Pigmentibacter sp. JX0631: one gene and its partner. Each later gene encodes a partner of the first gene's protein in a complex. Links are inferred from orthologs where the notes say so. Each region holds a gene or a part of one and is shown on either strand. Other genes may lie near its edges.

Evidence for each region. The genes of interacting proteins can lie anywhere in the genome.
Region 2: the proteins of QEJ31_RS07135 (region 1) and uvrB are in contact, whole or in part, in a crystal structure (PDB 7EGT), measured with the Thermus thermophilus proteins. The link is inferred for Pigmentibacter sp. JX0631 from one-to-one orthologs. Residues at the interface, in WP_096412145.1 of Thermus thermophilus: His654, Arg656, Phe657, Gln666, Asp668, Glu669, Lys680, Arg681, Leu682, Ser683, Lys685, Tyr686, Ala687; in WP_096411307.1 of Thermus thermophilus: Glu23, Leu25, Arg26, Asp27, Gly28, Glu29, Arg30, Phe31, Arg55, Glu326, Asp327, Phe328, Glu379, Ser382, Gln383, His398, Gly400, Arg401.

The regions. Positions count from the first base shown.
Region 1 is NZ_CP123622.1:1,632,015-1,635,500, forward strand. What follows is about bases 222-3,213. They hold QEJ31_RS07135 (UvrD-helicase domain-containing protein), read left to right. Parts: upstream 222-549; coding sequence 550-2,877; downstream 2,878-3,213. Other genes in these bases: QEJ31_RS07130 (N-acetyltransferase), read left to right, coding at 222-517; rpe (ribulose-phosphate 3-epimerase), read left to right, coding at 2,894-3,213. In the rest of the region: more of QEJ31_RS07130, read left to right, coding at 1-221; more of rpe, read left to right, coding at 3,214-3,486. UniProt on the Escherichia coli protein: A helicase with DNA-dependent ATPase activity. Unwinds DNA duplexes with 3'-5' polarity. Translocates on single-stranded DNA with 3'-5' polarity. Initiates unwinding more efficiently from a nicked substrate than double-stranded DNA.
Region 2 is NZ_CP123622.1:3,239,661-3,242,897, forward strand. What follows is about bases 1-2,973. They hold uvrB (excinuclease ABC subunit UvrB), read left to right. Parts: upstream 1-456; coding sequence 457-2,490; downstream 2,491-2,973. Other genes in these bases: hemH (ferrochelatase), read left to right, coding at 1-438; truA (tRNA pseudouridine(38-40) synthase TruA), read left to right, coding at 2,491-2,973. Also shown: more of truA, read left to right, coding at 2,974-3,237. UniProt on the Escherichia coli protein: The UvrABC repair system catalyzes the recognition and processing of DNA lesions. A damage recognition complex composed of 2 UvrA and 2 UvrB subunits scans DNA for abnormalities.

The DNA.
Region 1 (3,486 bases):
CTTTCAAAAAGGAATAGATGCTGAAGACGAAAGAATTGTAGGATTTGTTCTTGGCACAGTCATGTCAAAGCCAGGAACGGCTTGGAGCTACGGCTATATTGTCTGGCTTTGTGCACACCCAAACTGGCAAAGGGAAGGCGTTGCAAGCAAGCTAATAGATAAAGTTGTTGAAGCCTTTGTTGAAAATGAAGGTGTTCGAATTATTATGGCTGATACAGATCCAAGCAATAATAGAGCTGTCCAATTCTTCAAAAAGAAAGGTTTTGATCAAGAACATCAGCATGTCTTTTTAACTTCTAATATTGAAAATAACCCTTTATATTCTGATTTGTTACATAAATCTCGGGCAGCGGCTCTTGAAGAACAGTATTTGAAAAAAATTAGAAGACTAGCTATAGGTTCATCAGGGCTAGCAGCCGTGAAAAATCTTAAAAGGAAAAATATAAATAGTAAAAATGAACCTAACAAAAATAAAACTGCAAAACGTAAAAAGAAAAAATCTAAAAAAAAGAAATGATATTTTTCTGTCAATATATATAGGAAACTTCAATGCTTAAAGAATTAACCTCACTTGATCTATCATTATTAAATAAAGCTCAATACCAAGCTTGTATTCATAAAGATGGGCCGGCTGTTGTTTATGCTGGAGCAGGAAGTGGTAAAACTAGAGTTATTTGTTCAAGAATAGGTTGGCTAATAACAATAGAAAAAGTTCCAGCTTCATCTATTTTAGCAGTCACTTTTACCAACAAAGCCGCTAAAGAAATGAAAGAAAGAATCAATGAATATATTGGAGAACGTAATACAAAGAATTTAATTATTTCAACCTTTCATTCATTTTGTGCGCGTTTTCTAAGAATATATTCCTCCCAAGCCGGATTTCAGCCAGGTTTTACAATATTTGATGATAATGATCAAAAAAGTTTGTTAAAAGATTTATTAAAACAATTAAATATTCCAGATAAATTGTTATCAGTAAGTACAGTAAAATCTAAAATTGATAAAATTAAAAATTTAGGATTAACTCCTGAAGAATATTTAAGAGAAATAAAAAATAATGCTGATATTATCACTAAAGAAAATCAATACCAATTAAAACAATTTGGCGAATACTACGACCCAGAACTCATTCAAAAGGTATATGATTTATATCAAAGAAATTTAAAAAAACAAAACGCTATGGATTTTAATGATTTATTATTAGAAATGTATAAATTATTAGAAAATAATAATTCCGTTTTACAATCAATGCAAAATCGTTTTAAGTATTTTTTAATTGATGAATTTCAAGATACAAACCCTATACAATTTAAATTAATAAAAATTTTATGTTCTCATACCAATAACTTATTTATAGTTGGAGATGATGACCAAAGTATTTATTCTTGGCGTGGAGCTGAGCCTTCTTTTATTCTTAATTTCGATAAAGAATATAAAAATGTTAAAGTATTCAAATTAGAAGAAAATTATCGAAGCTCTGATAAAATAATTGGAGCTGCAACAAGCGTTATAAAAAACAATTACAAAAGAGCCGATAAAACTATTTTTACTAATAAAATAAATGGCACAAAAATTAAGTTCAAATCATGTGAAGACCCCTATTCTGAAGCAAGATATATTGCTAATGAAATATATTCTGCAGTCCAAAATAATGAAGTTTTCTCTAATTTTTGTATTTTATATCGAACAAATGCGCAGAGCCGTTCTTTAGAAGATGAACTAAGAAGAAGAATGTTACCTTATATTATTTATGGCTCAGTTCGGTTTTATGAACGTGCAGAAATTAAAATATTATTGGCTTATTTAAAATTAATAATAAACTCTACTGACGAAGCATCTCTTCTAAAAATAATAAATACACCGCGTCGAGGTTTTGGAGAAAAAGCTGTTCAAAAATTAAAAGAACTATCACTTCAGAAAAATGAAAGTATGTTAAAAACGCTTACAGAAGTAGTTTATGGAACTTTAGAAAATGATTTATCTCGATCTTTATCTGGTGTAAAAGATTTCATAATGAATTATCAAAAATGGAAAAATAACATTTTAGAACATAACAAACCTTCAGTTACTTTAGCTCAAATTGTTTCTGATATTAATTTTGAAATTTATCTTAAATCTACTCATCCTGAAGATTTTGATGAACGCTGGCTAAACGTTATAGAATTAAAAAATGCTCTTATAGAATTTGAAAACACTGAAAATGAAGAACTGCTTGAAGAAAAAAATGGGTTAGAAAAATTAAGTCTTTTTATTGAACAAGCTATGCTTACTATTGAGCCAACAGTTTATAATGTGCAACAAGGCAGTGCAAATGCAATTACTCTAATGACAATTCATTCCGCTAAAGGACTTGAATACCAAAATATATTTTTAGCGGGTTTGGAAGAAGGAGTATTGCCACATCAAAATTCCTTGGATTCACCTGAAGCAATTGAAGAAGAGCGTCGTTTAATGTATGTAGCAGTCACTAGGGCTAAAAACAATTTAGTGATAACAAATTGCAAAAAAAATAGGTATAAAGATTTTTTACCTGCTCAAGAAAGCCGTTTTATTAGCGAAATACCAGAAAAATATATCGATATCCTAGATCATACTGGAAATATCAAAAAAGAATTTGGTAAAATATCAAGCACAAATAAATTTATTGATAAACCGAGAATATTTAAAGGTGATGAACTTTTAAATGAACAAAAAATTGAATCTGGAAATGAAGAACATATTTGGAGAAAAGGACAACGAGTCACTCATAAAGTATTTGGTGAGGGTATAATTAGAGAGATAGAAAAAAGTTCACAGGGATATAGATTGAAAATCAAATTTGAAAAAAATAATGTTGGTGAAAAAACCTTAATTCACACCTATGTTAATCCCATTTAATATAAAAGGTATTTAAATGAAATCAGAAATAAAAGTTTCACCCTCAATTGCTGCTGGAAATTTAATGCGTTTAGAAGAAGAAGTTAAACGACTTGAAGAAAGTGGTGCTGATAGCATCCATTTTGATGTTATGGATGGCCACTTTGTACCATTATTAACTATAGGTATACCATTTATTGAACAAATGCGTAAAATTACTAATATGAAATTAGACGTACATATTATGGTAACAAATCCAGATAGTGTTTTTCAAGATTATTTAAATGCTGGGGCTGATATTTTAACTTTTCACCAAGAATCTGCTATTCATCCTCACCGAATTTGTATGAAAATTAAGGAAACAGGTAAAAAAGCAGGCATCGCCTTAAATCCAGGAACAAATTGGAATACTATAGAATATCTCTTGCCTGTCTTAGATCAAATAACAATCATGTCTGTAAATCCAGGTTTTTCTAGACAAATGCATCTTCCATTGGTTCACAAAAAAATTTCTGCACTTGCAAAATATAAAAAAGATAACGATTTAAAGTATGATATTATGGTTGATGGAGGAGTTAATTCTGAAAATGTCTACCTTTTGAGACAACTAGGAACAGATATTGTTGTTGC
Region 2 (3,237 bases), 1.6 Mb from region 1 along the record:
AGACATGTAAAAAAATCAGATTTAACAAAAGGAAAATTCTGTTTAACAAAAGATAACTGCTGTGAAAAAATAGAAAAAGAAAATCAATTTTGTTACCGAGCGCAATGTTTTGCAACCACAAGACTGTTAGCAAAAAAATTAAATCTTTCACCGCAAAATTATACTACTTCATTTCAATCAAGACTTGGAAAAGATCCTTGGATTAAACCTTATACTGATCTTTTATTGCAAGAATTAGCAGATAAAGGTTATAAAAAAATAGCGGTATTTTGCCCTGCTTTTGTCGCAGATTGTTTAGAAACTTTAGAAGAAATTCAAATGCGTGCAAGGGAACAATGGTTAGAAATTGGGGGAGAAGATTTACGTCTTATTCCTTCTTTAAATGCTGATTCCAATTGGGCCCAATCAGTGGTAAAAATGATCCAAAAATATGCTTAATTTTTTTAGGAAATAATTATGTCGGAAAAACCTTTTGAAATTTCTTGGCCTGTGACACCAACAGGCGATCAGCCGCAGGCTATAGAAAAATTAGTTTCAGGTTTATCTGCAGGACTTTCAGAACAAATATTGCTTGGTGTGACTGGTTCTGGGAAGACATTTACCATTGCTAATGTTGTCGCAAAAACCCAAAGACCCACTTTAGTCATTGCACATAATAAAACATTAGCTGCGCAATTATTTCAAGAATTTAAAGAACTTTTTCCAAATAATGCGGTTGAATATTTTATCAGTTACTATGACTACTATCAGCCAGAAGCCTACTTGCCAAGTACGGATACTTTTATCGATAAATCTGCATCTATTAACGATAATATCGACAAAATGCGGCATAGTGCGACAAAAGCCTTATTTGAACGGCGAGACGTTATTATTGTCAGTTCTGTAAGTTGTATTTATGGTTTAGGAGCTCCCGATACTTATTTAAATTCAAGAATAGTTTTAAATTTAAATGCAGAATTTTCCAGAGATGATTTTATTCGCCAACTTATTTCCATTCAATATACTCGAAATGATATATCCTTAGAAAGAGGAAAATTTCGGGTGCGTGGTGATATAATTGAAGTCGTTCCTTCATCAGAAAATGAAAGAGCAGTGCGAATTCAATTTTGGGGAGATAAAATTGAAAAATTATCTACAATTGACGCACTTAAAGGAACAGTAATAGAAAAAATTCAAAAAATAAATATCTATCCTGCCTCGCATTATGTCTTAGAGAATGAAAAAATTGACGAAGTTATTTCCCAAATTTCCCATGATTTAATTGAAAAAGTTTCTGAATTTAAAAATAATGGAAAACATATTGAAGCTCAACGAATTGAGCAAAGAACGTTACACGACTTAGAAATGATCCGTGAAATTGGATACTGTCAAGGCATAGAAAATTATTCTCGTTACTTAGATGGACGGTCTCCTGGTAAACCTCCTGCTACTTTACTTGATTATTTTCCAAAAGATTATTTATTAGTTATTGATGAAAGTCATGTCACAGTTCCACAAATTGGCGGTATGTATCGTGGCGATAGAGCAAGAAAAGAAACCTTAGTGCAATATGGATTTCGCTTACCAGCTGCATTAGATAATCGTCCGTTAAATTTTGATGAATTTAAAGATCGAATGGGTCAGACTATTTATGTTTCAGCAACTCCTGCTAAATATGAATTAGAACATGCAGGAACTGAAATTGTTGAACAGATTATTCGTCCTACTGGCTTAATCGATCCTCAAATTCTCGTTAAACCAGCAAAAGGTCAAATTGATGATCTTTTATTTGAAATCCAAAATGTTGTAGCAAAAAAAGAAAGAATTTTAATTACAACTCTGACTAAAAAAATGGCGGAAAATATAACTGCTTATTATGCCGAATTTGGCATAAAAATAAAATATTTGCATTCTGAAATTCAAAGTATAGAGCGAGTAGAAATATTACGAGATCTGCGCTTAGGTATTTTTGATGTTCTTGTTGGTATCAATTTGCTAAGAGAAGGACTCGATTTACCTGAAGTATCATTGGTAGCTATTTTAGATGCAGATAAAGAAGGTTTTTTAAGAAGTAAAACAAGCTTAATCCAAACTGTTGGTAGGGCGGCTAGAAATGCTAATGGAAGAGTTATTTTGTATGCTGATAAGGAAACAGAAAGTATTAAATTTTGTATTGAAGAAACTTCTAGAAGAAGAGAGAAACAAGAAAAATATAATACCGAAAATAATATTACACCTCAAACTGTATACAAAAAAATTCCTGATGATCTAAAGAAAATATATAATCTTGACTATGGTGATGAATTTCAAGAAAAATTAATTCAAGCTATCGCTAATTTAGATGATGAAAATATTTTAAAAGATGCTAAAAAACTGGAAAAATATGTGCAAAAAATGCAAAAAGAAATGATAAAAGCTTCGCAAAAAATGGATTTTGAATTAGCGGCTCAATTACGCGATAAAATCTTTCTATTAAAAGAACAAATTCTTTTACTAACAGGTGAATCATAGATGGAAGAAAAAGAGTATCAGAATTTTAAATTAATATTTTCTTGGAATGGTGAAAAATTTCATGGTTATCAGCAACAACCTAATGTTTTTACAGTCCAAGAAGCTATAACAAAAGCATGGTTTATTTTGACTAAAGAAACTGTAACTTTAACAGGTTGCAGTCGATTAGATGCTGGTGTACATGCAAATAGCTTTGTTTTAAATTTACAATCTCAAACTAATTATTCTTTGGAAAGAATACAAAAAGGATTAAATGGAATTTTTCATTCGCAATTGCATTTGGATATTTCTTTGTATTCGGTAGAACATGTCGCAAGTGATTTTCATGCACGGTTTTCTTCACAAGGAAAGCATTATCGATATTTAATTTGGTATGGTTTTTCAGAACATGCATTTTTAACTCGAAGATGTTGGCATGTTAGAACGAAATTAGATGTTTCTGAACTGTTTTTGCAATTGCAAAATTTTGTCGGTGAGCACGATTTTTCTGCATTTCGAGCTATAGATTGTGGAGCTAAAAATACGATAAAAAAAATCTACCAAATTCATGCGCAATTTCATCCTGTTTATTCTGAATGTATTGTTATTGATATTTGGGGTGAAGGGTTTTTGAAAAATATGATCCGCAACATGGTGGGAACCGCCGTTGATATTGCAAGCAATAAGTTATCAAAGAATACCATAACCGAAGGGTATTTGCATAAAAACAGAAATTTAACAGGAGTTTGTGCACCAGCGTGGGGTTTA